Regions from separate parts of the Thermanaerovibrio acidaminovorans DSM 6589 genome, predicted to be linked through region 3. Evidence: riboswitches for the same ligand, from Rfam matches in the RefSeq annotation. Region 3 holds a riboswitch; each other region holds the start of a gene.

Region 1 (5,419 bases), 280 kb from region 3:
CCACTATCTCAACCTCGTCTCCCGCCTTGATGACACCGCGCTCCACACGACCGGTCACAACCGTGCCACGACCGGTTATGGTAAACACGTCCTCGATGGGCATCAAGAACGGCTTGTCGGTCTCCCGAACAGGGGTGGGAATGTACTCGTCACAGGCCTTCATGAGCTCCCAGATCTTGTCGGTCCACTCGTCCTCGCCATCCGCCTCAAGAGCCTTCAGCGCGGAACCGCGAATGATGGGAACCTCGTCGCCAGGGAAGCTGTACTTGCTCAGCAGGTCCCGGATCTCCATCTCCACCAGATCCAGAAGCTCCGGATCGTCCACCATGTCGCACTTGTTCATGAACACCACCAGCGCGGGCACGTTCACCTGACGGGCCAAAAGCACGTGCTCACGGGTCTGGGGCATGGGACCGTCCGCAGCGGACACCACCAGGATCGCACCGTCCATCTGAGCCGCACCGGTGATCATGTTCTTGATGTAGTCCGCGTGCCCCGGGCAGTCAATGTGCGCGTAGTGACGGTTGTCCGTCTGGTACTCCACGTGGGCTATGTTGATGGTTATCCCACGCTCACGCTCCTCCGGCGCCTTGTCTATCTGATCAAAGGGCGTGAAGTCCGCGTATCCCTTCTTCGACAGCGTCTTGGTGATCGCCGCCGTCAACGTGGTCTTGCCGTGGTCTATGTGACCTATGGTACCTATGTTCAGGTGCGGCTTAGACCTGGTAAACTTCTCCTTCGCCATCTTACCCATACCTCCCTGGTATGCTTTTGTTTTCCCCCGAAGAGGACAGCCCGACGGCAGACTCCGTCCGCGGCGATTCTACCATAAGCTCAACCATACCAAAAGAGACCCGGGACTTCAAGCCCGGATCTCTTCAAAAGCCTGGAGCCGACTTCCGGACTCGAACCGGAGACCCCATCCTTACCATGGATGTGCTCTACCTGCTGAGCTAAGTCGGCACCGAAGGAAATGGTGGTGGGAGTAGGATTTGAACCTACGTAGGCGCTAGCCGGCAGATTTACAGTCTGCTGCCTTTGACCACTCGGCCATCCCACCACGTGGTAGCTTGGTTGCTCTGGAGCCGGTGAGAGGGATCGAACCCCCGACCTGCTGATTACAAGTCAGCCGCTCTGCCAACTGAGCTACACCGGCGTTACGAACTGGAATTATACCAGCCTCCGCCCGCCTGTCAACCACCCCCGCCCCCTTGCCAGGACCAAAAAATTGTGATATATGCTCACTTGAACAATCATTCATGCTTAAGGGGGCGAGAAAGTGGCAGACCTAGACGGGGACAATCAGCTCCTGTACGACCTGGCGGAACTATTCAGGGTCTTCGGAGATACAACCCGGGTCAGGATCCTCTGGTGCCTGGCCCAGTCGGACATGTGCGTCTCCCACCTGGCGGAGCGGCTTCGCATGAGCCAGTCGGCGGTGTCCCACCAACTGAGGATCCTCAAGTCCGCCCGGCTGGTCCGGGTCACACGACAGGGACGGAACGCCATCTACGGCCTGGACGACCAACACGTTAAGGCCATCTTCGACCAGGCCCTCCAACACGTGAGCCACACATCCATGGGAAGGGAGAACAAAAATGAGCCAGACCGCTGAATGCCGGTCCTGCCGGTGCTGCGCCGACGAACACCACCACGACCACCACGGAACCACCCGAATCCCAAGGGGACTGCGACTCGTCCTGGGGGCCGCCGCCCTGGCGGGGTCCCTGCTCCTTCCCAACCACATAAGACCCCTGGGCCTCATCGCCGCCTACCTCATCCTGGGGACCAACGTGATGGCCTCCGCCCTGAGGAACGCCCTCAAGGGGGACCTGTTCAACGAGTTCTCCCTCATGTCCATCGCCACCCTGGGGGCCATCGCCATAGGGGAACTGGCCGAAGGGGCGGCGGTGATGCTCTTCTACGAGGCGGGGGAACTGCTCCAGGACATGACCGCCGAGAGGTCCCGGCGAGCCATAGAGGCCGCCATGGACCTGAGGCCCAAGATGGCTCACCTCATGACCCCCCAGGGGGAGGCGGACATCCCCCCCGACCAGGTGGAGACCGGATCCACGATCATCGTGAGGCCCGGGGAGATGATCCCCCTGGACGGACAGGTCACCCAGGGCAGGGCATCGGTGGACACCTCATCCCTCACCGGCGAGGGGCTACCGGTGGACGTGGCGGAGGGGGACCCGGTCCAGGCGGGGACCATGAACCTGGACGGGCACCTGAAGATCCGGGTGACCCGCCCCTTCGACCAGTCCGCCATGGCCCGGGGACTCCAGCTGCTGGCCCAACAGGAGGGGAGCCGCACCAGGACCGAGCGGTTCATATCCGCCTTCGCCCGCCGCTACACCCCGGCGGTCATGATCCTGGCGGCCCTCATTTCCACCGTCCCACCCGCCCTCGGTATGGGCAGCTTCAGGCAGTGGGCCTACCGGGGGCTGGTCTTCCTGGTGGTCTCCTGCCCCTGCGCCCTCATGATCTCCGTCCCCCTGGCGGTCCTGGCGGGGCTAGGCGCCTCCGCCCGCCGGGGGCTCCTCCTCAAGGGAGGGGACGCGCTGGAAAGGCTATGGCAGGTCCGAAGCGCCTTCCTGGACAAGACCGGGACCCTCACCAAGGGGACCCTGCGGGTGCTGAAAGTGACCCCCGCCCCGGGGGTGGACCCCGCCCGGCTGATGAACCTCGCCGCCGCGGCGGAGATGGGATCCAACCACCCGGCCGCCCGGGCCATCGCCGCCCAGGGGTCCCACCTCTCCCCGGAGGACACCAAGGAGCTGCCAGGCATGGGGGTGGAGGCCACCGTGGATGGCTCCTCCATCCTGGTGGGCAACCGGCGCCTCATGGAGTCCAGGGGGGTTGAAGCCCCGGAGGAGGCTCTGGAGTCCGGCGCGGTCCACGTGGCGGAGAACCTGAGGTACCTGGGTTCCATCCAGCTGGGGGATCAGCTGAGGGAGGACGCCCAAACCGCCCTGGACTCCCTCCGCCGGCTGGGGCTCAACCCCCTGGGGGTCATCTCCGGGGACAGGCCCCACCGGGTGGAGGAGCTCACCGGCCAGCTCCCCCTGGACATCCGCCTGGGGGACCTGCTCCCCGCCGACAAGGTGGAGGTGCTCAAGGCCCGCCCCTTCAGCCTCTTCGTGGGGGACGGGATCAACGACGCGGCGGTTATGGCCGCCTCCCACGTGGGGATCGCCGTGGGGGGCCTGGGAGCGGACGTGACCGTGGAGGCCTCCGACGGGGTCCTCCTGTCGGACCGGCTCTCCCCGGTGGCGGAAGCGGTGACCGTAGCCAGGATGAGCCGCCGGGTGGTGGGACAGAACATCGCCATGGCCCTCTCGGTAAAGGCGGCGGTGCTGATCCTGGGCACCCTGGGGGCGGCCAACATGTGGGAGGCGGTCTTCGCCGACGTGGGGGTGGCCCTGCTGGCCACGCTGAACTCCTGCCGGGTCCTCCGGTCGGTCCGTTGACCCCCCCATACAAAGAACCTATAATCCACCCGGTAAACAAACTGGGCCCCCTCGGGGCAACTCCGGTGAAAGTCCGGGGCAGCCCCGCTACTGTGAGGACCTTACGTCCAAGCCAGAAAACCCGACGGGGCCGGGAAGGATGTTGTGCGAGGGCATGTATCATCCGGATAGCTTTTCACGTTCGTCTTCCAAGGGGACCGGCGGTCCCCTTTATTCCTTCGCTGGCTGGCCCATCCTCCTGCTGGCGGCGCTCCTCCTGATCTCCCCGTCTACTTCCGACGCCCTCCCATCCCCCAAACGGATCGTGTCCCTCTCCCCGGCGGGGACCGAGATGCTCTTCGCCATGGGACTCGGGGACCGGGTCGCGGCGGTCACCACCTTCTGCGACCACCCCCGGGAGGCCCTATCGAAGCCCAAGGTGGGGGGCTTCGCGGACGTGAGCATCGAGGCCCTGATATCCATGGGGGCGGACCTGGTGGTGCTCCAGGACATCCACTCCCCAATGACCCAGCAGCTCACCCGGGCAGGGATCCGGTGGATCATGCTGCGCCAGGACAGCGTTGCCCAGGTGCTGGACTCCATGCGGGCCCTGGGGAGGGCCTGCGGCGTGCCGGACCGGGGGCAGGCCCTAGCCAGGCGAACCGAGTCCCAGATAAGGGCCATATCCTCCAGAACCAAGGGGAAGCGCCCCCGGGTGCTGGTCTGCGTCTCCCGGGAGATGGAGGCGGGGCGCATAACCTCCTTCTACGCCGCTGGGCCCAGGAGCTTCTACGGGGAGCTGGTGAGGCTGGCGGGGGGAGAGAACTGCCTTCCCCCCTCATCACCCCCCTACCCCATGGTCTTCGCCGAGGGGCTCCTAGCCATGAGACCCCAGGTGGTGATAGACCTGGTGGGGGACAGGAACTTCTACCACTCCTCCTCAAGGCTCAACCGGGACGAGCTGTTCGACCTGAACGAGATCCGCCGCAAGTGGCGCCGGTCGTTCCCCAACTCCACTTTCAAGCTCCAGGTACTGGAGGGCACCGTTTACCTCCGGCCCGGGCCCAGGGTACCCGTGGTGATCGACGCCTTCCAGCGGGCCACCCGGGAGGCGTCCCGATGAGCATCGTCTCCGTGAGGGACCTGACGGTCCAGATGGGGGGAAGGACCATCCTCCGGGACGTGAACCTGGACCTTAGGCCCCGGGAGGCCCTGGCGGTGATAGGCCCCAACGGGGCGGGAAAGAGCACCCTCCTCAAGGCCATCATGGGGATGGTACCCCACCGGGGGCGGGTGGCCCTGGACCGGAGGCCCCTGTCGGAACTGTCGCCCCGGCAGGTGGGCCGGATCATCGCCCTGGTGCCCCAGCCATCAGAGGGGCGCCCCCCGGTCACCCCCCTCGAGCTGGCCATCCTCTCCCGCTACCCCTGGCAGGGCTCCTTCGACGGGGTGGGCTGCCAGGAGATGGCCCTCATAAGGTCCGCCCTGGAGGCGGTGGACCTCTGGGAGCTCCGGGACGTGCCCATGGGGAGCCTGAGCGGCGGGGAGGCCCAGCGGGCCCTCATAGCCGCCGCGCTGGCCCAGGATACCCGGTGCCTCGTGCTGGACGAGCCCACCGCCTCCCTGGACTACCGACACCAGTGCGAGGTGCTCAGGCTTCTACTGGACCTTAGGTCCCGAGGGGAGGATCGGGGGATGATCATGGCCACCCACGACGTCAACCTGGCGCTTAGGTGGGCCACCCGGGTGGTGGCCCTGAGGGAGGGACGGGTGGTTCTGGACCGCTCACCCGAGGACCTGGGCCCTGAGGAGCTGTCCTCCGTGTTCCAGGTCCGTTTCCGGCGGATCTCGGATCCCCAGGGGGGATGCATCATGCCCCAGGAACTGATGCTATGAGGCGTCCCCTGGCGTTGCTCGGCCTACTCTCCCTCCTGGCCCTCCTGACCCTACCCTTCGTGGGGCCCATG
Region 2 (5,419 bases), 280 kb from region 3:
TACGTGGTGGACGCCACGGACAAGCACCTGGGGCGTCTTGCGTCCCGGATCGCCCTGGTCTTGTCCGGCAAGCACCGTCCCACCTACACCCCCCACGTTGACACCGGTGACTTCGTCATCGTGATCAACGCGGAGAAGGTGGGTCTGACGGGCAAGAAGCGGGAGCAGTCGATGGTTCATCGTTTCAGCGGCTACTCCGGCGGTCTCAAGTCGATCCCCTACGGGAAGATCCTTGAGAGGAACCCCGAGAGGCTCATCGAGCGGGTGGTAAAGGGTATGCTGCCCAAGAACCGTCTGGGCCGCGCCATGTTCAGGAAGCTTAAGGTCTACGCGGGTCCCAGCCATCCCCACGGGGCCCAGAAGCCTGAGACCTTGGAACTTTAGGGAAGAGGGGGGAATAGAAGGTGCAGGCTTCCAACATGTACTTCTGGGGCACCGGCAGGAGGAAGAACGCGGTGGCCCGTGTCAGGATCCGTCCCGGCCAGGGGCTAATCAAGGTCAACAACAGGACCTTGGAGGACTACCTGCCCAGGTTCACCTGGCAGCTTCAGGCCCTTGAGGCCCTGAAGGTGGCGGGGGTGGAGGGCAAGGTGGACGTGCTGGTGAGGGCCCACGGGGGCGGTCTCACCGGCCAGGCGGGGGCCATCAGGCTGGGCATAGCCCGGGCCATCCTGAAGATGAACCCCCAGGCCCGTCCGGCGCTGAAGAAGGCGGGGTTGCTAACCCGGGACCCCAGGATGGTGGAGAGGAAGAAGTTCGGTCAGGCCGGAGCTCGGGCCCGCTTCCAGTACTCCAAGCGTTAACCCTTTCGAGCCGCTTCGGGGGACCCTCAGGGTCCCCTTTCTTAGTTGGATCTCTTGACAGACCGGTCGGTCTTTGAGACCATTCGGTGGGTTCAAGGTGATTGGGAGGTGGGTTGAGGTTTGAGTTCCGATGCCAAGCGGGCCATAGTCTCGAGTGCCAGGGAGATCTTCGCCCGGAGGGGGTACGACGGGGCCAGCGTGGACGCCATAGTCAAGTCCGCCGGGGTGAGCAAGGGGGCCTTCTACTGGCACTTTCAAAGCAAGTTCGATCTGTTCCGGCGGGTGATGGAGGACGAGGTGGAGAGGATCGTGAGCCACTTCGGGGAGACGCCGGAGTCGGGGCTGGACGTGGTGGATGTAATACACGCCGATGGGGAGGGGCTGATCCGCCGTCTCTTCCAGGATGGTTGTTCGCTGCCCTTGTGGTTCGAGCTGGTGCTGTCCGCCCACAGGGGGGTCCAGGGGATGGTGGACCTGGCGGAGGCCCTTCGCATGCGGGTCAAGGAGGACATGCGGGACCGGCTCAGCCGGGCCCGGCTGGACCTGGCGGACCGGGGGCTGGAGGACCTGCTCTGCGTCTTCTTCGACGGGATCATGTTCAACGTGGGGATCTGGCTTGACCTGGATTCGGCCCTTGGGCTTTGGAGGCGGGGCTGTGGGGCCCTGGTGGGGGGGGCGGACCGTGGCTAGGCTCCGTTGGCCCCTGTGTCTTCTCCTGGTGGCGCTGGTGTGGTTTCCGTCGGCGGCGGGGGCGGAGGCCCCCCTTAGCCTTGGGGAGCTGGAGAGCAGGGCCCTGGAGGTCCACCCGGTCCTCAAGGCCCTCCGTGCCTCGGTGAGGGGCAAGGAGGCGGCGCTGGAGCAGGCCCGGGCGGGGCTGGCTCCCAAGCTGGACCTGGTGCTCTACGGTTCCAAGGCCAAGGAGCCTCCCAAGGCCCGGGTCTACGATCCCCTGGACAAGCCAGTGGGGTACGCGGTGACCGGCTACGAGGAGACCTACCGGGCCGCGTTGGCGCTGACCCAGGTGCTCTACTCGGGGGGCACCCTGACATATCAGGTGCGGGCTGCGGAGGCGGCCATGGAGGCCGCCCGGGCGGAGGAGGAGCGGGGCCGGGAGGGGGTTCTCTTCCAGCTGAGGTCCGCCCTCTACGGGGTCCTTCGGGCCAAGGGGAGGGTACAGGTGGCGTCCCGGGTGGTGGAGCTGTCCGAGCGTTACCTGGAGAGGGTGAAGGCCTTCTACTCGGTGGGGATGGTGCCCCGGGCGGAGCTCTTGAGGGCCCAGGTGGCCCTGTCCAACGCAAAGGTCAACCTCATAAGGGCCAATGGGGCGGTGGAGAGGGCCTACGCCATGCTGGACCGGGCCTGCGGGTTCGTGGTGCCCCGGGACCGGGAGCTGGTGGTGGAGGCGGGGGATTTGGCGATTCCCCAGGGGGTTGACGTCCAGGGGATAGCCCTTCGGTCCCGGCGGGAGCTGAGGTCCCTGGACATGTACCGTCGGCAGGCCCTGGCCCTGGCTGGGGCGGCGGATGGGCAGGGGAGGCCCCAGCTTCTGTTCAAGGGGGAGGCCTACCGGGTGGGGCCCGATTTCTTCCCCAGCGAGAAGGAGGACTACCTGCTGTCGCTGACCCTTCAGTGGCGGATGTTGGACTTCGGGGAGGTGAGGGCCAGGGCGGATCAGGCCCGGGCCCAGGCGGAGGCGCTCCTTGGGCGGTTCGGCGACATGGAGCTGCAGATAAGGCAGGAGGCGGTGGACGCCTTCGAGCGGCTCAAGGAGGCCCGGGAGAGGCTGGCGGCGGCGGATGTGGGGCTCAAGCAGGCGGAGGAGGACCACCGGATAGCGGAGCGCCGCTATGATGCCCGGGTGGGCACCAACCTGGACGTCTTGGACGCCCGGGTGCGGCTGGAGCAGGCCATGAACGACCTGGTGGACGCCCGGTACGACCTCCTCTCCGCCCAGGCGGCGCTTCGCTACGCCCTTGGCGAGGAGGGGTGGGGGATGGTGTTGAGAAACTGACCACCCGCCCCCGGGGGTCCCCCCGGGGGCCTTTGTGTTGGTCTCATATTGTGCTATAGTTCCGTGCCAGATGCCACGTCCCCGGAGCGGTCCGGGGACGAATTGGGTCTGGGAGCCCAGGAAGACCGGTGGGAATCCGGCGCAGCCCCGCTACGGTGTGGACTTTGAGTCCGAGCCCGACACTGGCCCCAGGTCCTGGATGCGGCCCCCCTTCGAGGGCGGGGGGGCCGCATGGTGGTCTGTCCGGGCCCTCCAGAGCGGCGGGCCCGGAAGTTTTTTGAGGAAGGGGGGGAGATCTCTACACCGGCCCTTGGAGATCATAATCCAACGGGGAGGGAGTTTCTGTGCGTACATCTAGGAGATCCTTGTGGCTGTTCGTTGTCTTGGGGTTGGCCGCCTTGGGGGGGCCCGCCTTCGGGGCCGACGAGCCGGTGGTGGAGGTCCTGGGCTCCCGGGTGAGCTCCATGGAGGACCTGCCCGCCATGGTTCATCGGGTAACCTCCGACGACATCCGGCGAAGCGGGGCAAGGAACCTGCAGGAGGTGCTGGACCTGCTACCCGGGGTGAACGGCCTGGTCAGCGGGGCTGGGATGGCCCAGTCCAAGGGCATATCCGTCCGGGGGATGACCACCGAGGTGCTACTCCTGGTGGACGGGGTCCCCTTCATGACCTCCAGTTACGGCACCGGGGCGGTGCTGGGGGCCCCCTTCGACCTCAGGACCGTCCCCTTGAGCTCCATCGAGCGGGTGGAGGTCCTAAAGGGCGCCTCCTCCGCCCTCTACGGTTCCCACGGCCTTGGAGGGGTCATAAACGTGGTGACTCGAAAGGGGGCCGCCCCGGCGGGCTTCTCCCTGACCGGCGGATCCGACGGGTACCTCTCCGGCACCGTCTGGGCCTCCGGAGGAGATAGGGTTACCGCCACGGTCCGCTACTCCCGAGAGGAGGAGGGCCAGCGCCGGATCAGGAGGCGGACCAACGGCCTCTACGACCGGTCCGACGACTACCGGGCGAACCACTACGGCCTGGACCTGAAGGGGGACGGGTGGACCTTCAAGGCCAGCCTGGGGGACTACTCCTCCCGCTGGACCTACGACGGGGACCTGAACCGGCAGGAGAACGACTACGGCCGCTACGTGCTGGAGCTACCGGTTCCAGGGGACCTGTCCCTCAAGGCCTACTACGGCAGCAACTTCAAGCGGGTCTTCGACTCCTCCGGCAGGAGTGAGTACCAGGACAGCAACCTGGGGCTCGCCCTGGACGGGCGGGGCAAGTGGGGCTCAAACCTCCTGGCCTACGGGATCGAGCTCCGTCGGGACAGCTCCGACAGCAGGAACTTCGAGAACCCCTTTGGCAACAACGATCCCTACGACCTCAAGAGGGATGGGCTCTCCTTGTACGGGGAGACCAGCTTCCCCCTGGGGGAACTGACGGGCCTTCTGGGGCTCCGTTACGAGCGCTGGGACGTTGAGAGGGGGGACGACTACTCGGAGCTGAACCCAAAGGTGTCCCTCTCCTACGAGGACCCCTCCGGCAGGCTGTGGTACCTGTCCGCCGGCAGGGCCTTCGTGATGCCCAGCTTCTTCCAGATCTACATGCCCATGAGGAGCTGGGGGATCCCCAACTACCAGCTCAGGCCCGAGAAGGGGTGGAGCTACGAGGCGGGGGTCCGGTCCGCCGCCGGCTGGAGCTTCAACCTCTTCTACACCGACCTGGACGACAGGATCGCCTACCAGTCGGATCCCATCACTTGGATCGGCCAGTACGTGAACCTGGAGCGCTACCGGGCCTACGGGGTGGAGGCGGAGTGGGTCCTGCGGCTGTCCGAGGGGCTCACCTATCGGCAGGGTTTGTCCTGGGCCTACGGGGAGGAGAGGGCCTCGGGTCAGTGGACCAGGAGCGGGGATCCCCGGTGGAAGTCGGTCTCCACCCTGGAGTGGACCCGGGGACCCTGGAGGGCCAGCGTCACCGGCCGGTTCTACGGGGATAGGGCCATAAGGGACAACACCAACCACTACTCCGAGGAGGACATCTTCCTGGTGGACCTCAACCTTTCCCGCTCCCTGGGGGAGATGGAGCTGACCTTGGGGGGACGCAACGTCTTCGGCCGGGAGTTCTTCGTGGACCGGAGCGGCTATGTGACGCCCGAGAGGACCTGGTACCTGACCCTGAGCGGCCGCATCTAGGCGTCACCTCACCGGGGGTCCGGATCCACCAGCCTGAAGAGGAAGGGGATCCGGACCTCCCCGTTCACCTGGGGCCTGAAGCGCCACATGGCCGCCGCCTCCAGCGCCGCCCGGTCCAGCCGGGGGGACCCGCTGGAGGACTCCACCCTCGCATCGATGGGGACCCCGTCCCGGACCGTGAGGCGGATCACCACCGTGCCCTCCTCGCCCCTCTGCCGAGCCGCCCGGGGGTACCGGGGCTTCACCCGCAGGGTGGCGTCCTCCGCCGTTCCACCCGGTAGGGTTTCACCGGTCCCCCCGCCTTCCGCTTGACCCCCCGATGGAAGTCCCCCTTCACCTGCCGGGGCCCCCTCCGCCGGTGGGCCGCCGGCGGGGCCATCCGTGTCCCCGGATCGATCGGTCCCCCCCCTATCCTTCGCCTC
Region 3 (5,419 bases):
TCCTCGGGAGTTCCTGCATATACCCCAAGCTATGTCCGCAGCCGATCCGGGAGGATTACCTTCTGAGCGGGCCACTGGAAGCCACGAACGAGGCCTATGCGGTGGCCAAGATAGCGGGGCTTAAGATGTGCGAGGCCTACAGCCGCCAGTATGGCGTGTCCTATATATCCGTCATGCCGTCAAACCTGTATGGTCCTGGTGATAACTTCCATCTGGAGACGTCCCACGTTTTGCCCGCCATGATCCGCAAGTTTCACGAGGCCAAGGCAAGGGGAGCGGAACAGGTGGTCCTCTGGGGAACCGGGAGCCCCCGCAGGGAGTTCCTACATGTGGATGACCTTGCATGTGCGAGCGTGTTCCTTCTGGAGAACTATCGAGGCTATGAGCCGATCAACGTTGGGACCGGTACCGATGTTACCATAGCGGAGTTGGCCGATATGGTAAGGAACGTGGTGGGTTTTCGAGGGCGGGTTGTCTGGGATTCCAGCAAGCCGGACGGAACACCGAGGAAGCTTCTGGACGTTTCCAAGATAAGATCCATGGGTTGGAGCCCCTCAATAGGGCTTGAGGAGGGAATTCGCTCCACCTATAGGTGGTTCCTGGATAACTGGCGGGATGCCAGGGGGTATGCCGGATGAGGATAAGGGTAAGCACCGCCTTTCCCCATTGGCCTCTGAAGTTGCAGAGCCCATCCGGTAGCGGAGTCTGGGATGGGGTCGAGTTCCTGGTGGACCAGGAGGTGGATCGGGCGGATGGATAGTCTTCGAGGGCGTTAGAGAGGTCCAGAGTACCGTCTGTCCCGGCGAGAGGGTGGTTTTGGTAACCTTTGAGCCTCCGGCTATAAAGTCCTACGACCCAAGGTACACCAGACAGTTTGCCCGAGTTCTCACGTGTCATGCCATGGACCATGGAGGGTTGATCCTGGGGCAACAGTGTCTTCCGTGGCACTACGGAAGGAACGTGTCCGGAGAGGGAGACGACAGGTTCCTGGAGAGCTACGACTCCCTTGTTGCGGACGATCCATTTTCGTGTAAGGAACGTTTGGCCTCCGTTATATGCTCCGCCAAGCGGAGCCGGGATTGTCACCGCCGTAGGAACCGGTTCGTGGAGCTCCTTGGGGGGGCTGGAATCGATGGGCTCGATCTCTTCGGCCGGGGCCGGGCCCGGGAGGTTTCCTGCAAAAGGGATGCCATTAGGCCCTACAGGTACCACGTGGTGCTGGAAAACTCGTCATGCCCGCACTATTGGTCCGAGAAGCTGGCGGATGCATACCTGGGGGGGGCTTTCCCAATCTACTGGGGCTGTCCCAACCTGGAGGAGTACTTCCCTGAGGGTTCCTTCGCCCGGATAGACATAGATGATCCGGAGGGGGCCGTGAATGCCATTCGGGAGATCATTCAAAGCGATGCCTACTCCAAGGCTGTTCCGTTGCTTCGGCTGTGCAGGGAGCTGATTCTCGAGAGGTACAACTTCTTCCCTACAATGGCTAAGCTGATTAGATCCCTTGATGCGGGGGAGACCAGGCGAGTGACGCTGAGGCCCGAGGAACTCTTCTCCATCAGGGGGCGTATACGGCGGATCAGGTTAGGGATAAAGCGAATGATGGGCGCCGAGTGCGATATGAGATGAAGGGTCTGGAATCCCGCAACCCTTTCATCGACAGCGCCGAAGAGGGATGCTAATTTACTGAAAAATATGTATTTTACAGTCTCCGCTTGACAAATTGTCGTTGAGCATGGAGAATTCCCCCCAAGGGATCTAGGGTCCCGGTATTTAAAAAACTTGAACTGCTTCGGGTGAACGGGAAGCCGGTGAAAGTCCGGCGCGGACCCGCCACTGTAAGCCTGACTCTGCGAGCGTTATCCACTGGGGATTTGGATCCCTGGGAAGGGGCCCGTTAGGGGATGAGGGTGAGCCAGGAGACCGGCCCGGGGCAGCGGCGGGAGAAGTCCGCGGAGATCGGACGTTCTACCGGGGTGACGCCATCAGGGTGGGCTGGGTCCTTCGTACCCTCCTTGTGGCATTGCACGGATAGTTGGATCTTCGCGGAAGCGGAGGTCCATTTTTTTTGATGCGGTAGCTTTGCTTATCTATCTAAAGAAAGGAGCTGTTGACCGTGGGACTCACGCTAACCGAGAAGATCTTGAACCCTCACGTGGTTGAGGGAAGGCCTGAGAGGGGGGAGAGGGTAGGTATCAGGATTGACCAGACCCTCACCCAGGATGCCACCGGTACCATGACGTATCTCCAATTCGAGGCCATAGGAGTGGAGCGGGTGAGGACGGAGCTCTCGGTTAGCTACGTGGATCACAACATGATCCAGGAGGATTTCAAGAACCCGGATGACCATCGGTACCTGATGGACGTGGCCAAGAAATACGGGATAGTCTTCTCCCCCCCGGGCAACGGCATCTGTCACCAGCTTCACGTGGAGCGCTTCGCGGTTCCGGGCAGGACTCTCCTGGGCAGCGACTCTCACACCCCCACCTCCGGCGGGGTGGGGATGCTGGCCATCGGAGCGGGGGGCATGGACGTGGCCTTGGCAATGGCGGGGGAGCCCTTCTACGTCAACTACCCTAGGATAGTAAAGGTGCACCTGACCGGCCGTCTTGGCCCCTTCGTCTCCGCCAAGGACGTGATCCTGGAGGTGCTGCGCCGCATAGGGGTCAAGGGCGGGGTTGGCAAGGTGCTGGAGTACTGCGGTCCCGGTGTTGAGACCCTGTCGGTGCCAGAGCGGGCCACCATGGCCAACATGGGGGCCGAGACGGGGGCCACCTCCTCCATCTTCCCCAGTGACCAGGTTACCCGCCGTTGGCTGGCCGCTCAGGGCAGGGAGGAGGCCTTCGTGCCCTTGGAGGCGGACCCGGACGGGGTCTACGACCAGGAGATAGAGATAGACCTGTCCCGAGTGGAGCCCCTGGTGGCGCTGCCCCACCAGCCGGACAACGTGGTCCCCGTGAGGGAGGTGGCGGGGATGGAGATCCAGCAGGTCATGTTCGGCTCCTGCACCAACTCCTCCCTCCGGGACCTGGAGTCGGTGGCCCACATCCTGGGGGACGGGCCGGCGCACCCGGAGGTGGACGCGGGCGTATCCCCCGGGAGCCGCCAGGTGCTGCACCACATAGCCGCCTCCGGCGCCCTGGAGAGGATCCTCTCCGCCGGGGTCAGGATCCTGGAGGTGAGCTGTGGGGCCTGCATAGGCATGGGCTTCGCTCCCCCCACCGAGGGGGTCTCCCTGAGGACCATAAACCGCAACTTCCTGGGCCGCTGCGGCCATAAGACGGGTAAGGTTTGTCTGGTTAGTCCCGAAACTGCCGCCGCCTCCGCTGTGGAGGGGAGACTGACGGATCCAAGGGACTTCGCCCAGCGCCGGGGTCTTAAGCCCTTCGTCTTCGTCCAGCCCGAGAGGTTCCACGTGGACGACCGGCGGTTCGTGTTCCCCCCCGAGGACGGATCTTCGATCCAGATCCGCCGGGGGCCAAACATAGCGCCCTTGCCCGCCATGGAGCCCCTGGGGGAAATGGTCTGCGGCCTGGTGCTTCTGAAGGTTGGGGACGATATAACCACCGATCACATAATGCCCGCGGGGGCCAAGGTCCTGCCCCTGAGGAGCAACGTCCCGGCCATATCAAAACACGTTTTCCAGGTGGTGGACGGCACCTTCCCCGAGAGGGCCCTGGCCTCCGGCGGTGGCTTCGTTGTGGGGGGCGCCAACTACGGACAGGGTTCCAGCCGGGAGCACGCTGCCCTGGCCCCCCGCTACCTGGGGGTGAAGGCGGTGCTGGTGAAGAGCTTCGCCCGGATCCACCTGGCCAACCTGGTGAACTTCGGTATCCTGCCCCTGGTCTTCCAGGATCCGGCGGACTACGACCGGATAGACCAGGGGGACCGGTTGGAGCTGGCCACCGATGAGGTGCGGGCCGGATCGGTCTTCCGGGTTACCGACGTCACCAAGGGCATCCAGGTGCCCTGCACCACCCCGGTGGGGGAGGAGGACCTCAATGTGATAATGGCCGGCGGCAGGCTCAACTACGTTAAGGCCCGACGATAGGGCAATTATGATAATTCGGTAAAGCGAAGCAAAGAAAAAGGTTCCCCGGGGGCGGCCCTCTCGGAAGACGTAAACCCTTGCCCAGTTTGCTCCCCTTCCGGAGACGGCCAAAAGGTACCGAACGGCAGTAGCGCCTCCGCTTCCGCACCCCGGGGCTTTTTTTTAACTACCGCCACGTTTTGCCTCTTGATGAGGGCTACGCGGGCTACATGGGTTGCCCGGATCCGTTGGCCGCGGACGGGGTGACTTCGGATCCCATAGCGGGGCCTTGGCCCCGAAGGAAAGGGAGGGAGCAGGTGTGATGAGGTTTGAGGGACTGGAGCTCAAGATCTACAAGGCCCCCGAGAGCGGGGAGAGGATCCTCTTCGATGGTGGCCGCCTTCAGGTGCCGGACGAGCCGGTGATCCCCTACGTGGAGGGGGACGGCATCGGGGTGGACATAACCCCCGCCATGAGGATGGTGCTGGACCAGGCGGTGAGGAAGGCCTACGGGGGCAGGAGGAGGCTCCACTGGTGGGAGATCTACGCGGGTCAGAAGGCCATGGACATGTTCGGCACCGCGATCCCCGAGGACTCCTTCAACGCGGTGCGCTACTTCCGGGTGGCCATAAAGGGTCCCCTCACCACCCCGGTTGGAGGCGGCTTCAGGAGCCTGAACGTGGCGTTCAGGCAGGAGCTGGATCTCTTCGCCTGCGTGAGGCCCGTTAGGTGGTTCGAGGGGGTCCCCGCCCCTCTGAAGCGTCCCCAGGACGTGGACATGGTGATCTTCCGGGAGAACACCGAGGACCTGTACGCGGGGATAGAGTGGGAGGAGGGTACCGATGAGTGCCGCCGGGTGATAGAGTTCCTCAAGGGTATGGGGAAGGAGATCCGGGTGGACTCAGGCATAGGCATAAAGCCCATCTCCAGGACGGGGACCGAGCGGCTGGTCCGGATGGCTATCCAGTACGCCATCGCCAACCGCCGCAAGTCCGTAACCCTGGTCCACAAGGGGAACATAATGAAGTTCACCGAGGGGGCCTTCATGAAGTGGGGCTACGAGCTGGCCAAGCGGGAGTTCGGGCACGTGTGCATCACCGAGCAGGAGGTGTCGGAGCTCCACGGGGGCGTGGTGCCGGAGGGTAAGATAGTGATAAAGGACCGGATCGCAGACGCCATGTTCCAGCAGATCCTCCTGCGTCCTTCGGAGTACGACGTTTTGGCCATGCCCAACCTGAACGGGGACTACATGTCCGACGCCCTGGCGGCGGCGGTGGGGGGCCTTGGTCTGGCCCCGGGGGCCAACATGAACGACCAGGTGGCCTTCTTCGAGGCCACCCACGGCACCGCCCCCAAGTACGCCGGTCAGGACAAGGTTAACCCCGGCTC

The links. Region 3 has a riboswitch for cobalamin ahead of TACI_RS00100 (aconitate hydratase). Riboswitches for the same ligand answer to the same signal wherever they lie in the genome.
Region 1: linked by a shared signal. The riboswitch ahead of TACI_RS07865 (heme/hemin ABC transporter substrate-binding protein) and the one ahead of TACI_RS00100 (aconitate hydratase) in region 3 are both predicted to bind cobalamin.
Region 2: linked by a shared signal. The riboswitch ahead of TACI_RS07895 (TonB-dependent receptor plug domain-containing protein) and the one ahead of TACI_RS00100 (aconitate hydratase) in region 3 are both predicted to bind cobalamin.

What each region holds. Positions count from the first base shown of each region.
Region 1 is NC_013522.1:1,584,471-1,589,889, forward strand. It holds gene tuf (elongation factor Tu) at 1-745, opposite strand, end outside; tRNA gene TACI_RS07840 (tRNA-Thr) at 888-963, opposite strand; tRNA gene TACI_RS07845 (tRNA-Tyr) at 975-1,060, opposite strand; tRNA gene TACI_RS07850 (tRNA-Thr) at 1,081-1,156, opposite strand; gene TACI_RS07855 (ArsR/SmtB family transcription factor) at 1,280-1,615, shown strand; gene TACI_RS07860 (heavy metal translocating P-type ATPase) at 1,599-3,473, shown strand; cobalamin riboswitch at 3,487-3,616, shown strand; gene TACI_RS07865 (heme/hemin ABC transporter substrate-binding protein) at 3,628-4,575, shown strand; gene TACI_RS07870 (ABC transporter ATP-binding protein) at 4,572-5,348, shown strand; gene TACI_RS07875 (FecCD family ABC transporter permease) at 5,345-5,419, shown strand, end outside.
Region 2 is NC_013522.1:1,592,036-1,597,454, reverse strand. It holds gene rplM (50S ribosomal protein L13) at 1-384, shown strand, start outside; gene rpsI (30S ribosomal protein S9) at 405-803, shown strand; gene TACI_RS07905 (TetR/AcrR family transcriptional regulator) at 924-1,493, shown strand; gene TACI_RS07900 (TolC family protein) at 1,486-2,814, shown strand; adenosylcobalamin (AdoCbl) riboswitch at 2,910-3,047, shown strand; gene TACI_RS07895 (TonB-dependent receptor plug domain-containing protein) at 3,180-4,997, shown strand; gene TACI_RS07890 (TonB family protein) at 5,006-5,419, opposite strand, start outside.
Region 3 is NC_013522.1:20,774-26,192, forward strand. It holds gene TACI_RS00090 (GDP-L-fucose synthase family protein) at 1-638, shown strand, start outside; gene TACI_RS09360 (hypothetical protein) at 635-760, shown strand; gene TACI_RS00095 (glycosyltransferase family 10 domain-containing protein) at 817-1,629, shown strand; cobalamin riboswitch at 1,745-1,946, shown strand; gene TACI_RS00100 (aconitate hydratase) at 2,117-4,051, shown strand; gene icd (isocitrate dehydrogenase (NADP(+))) at 4,353-5,419, shown strand, end outside.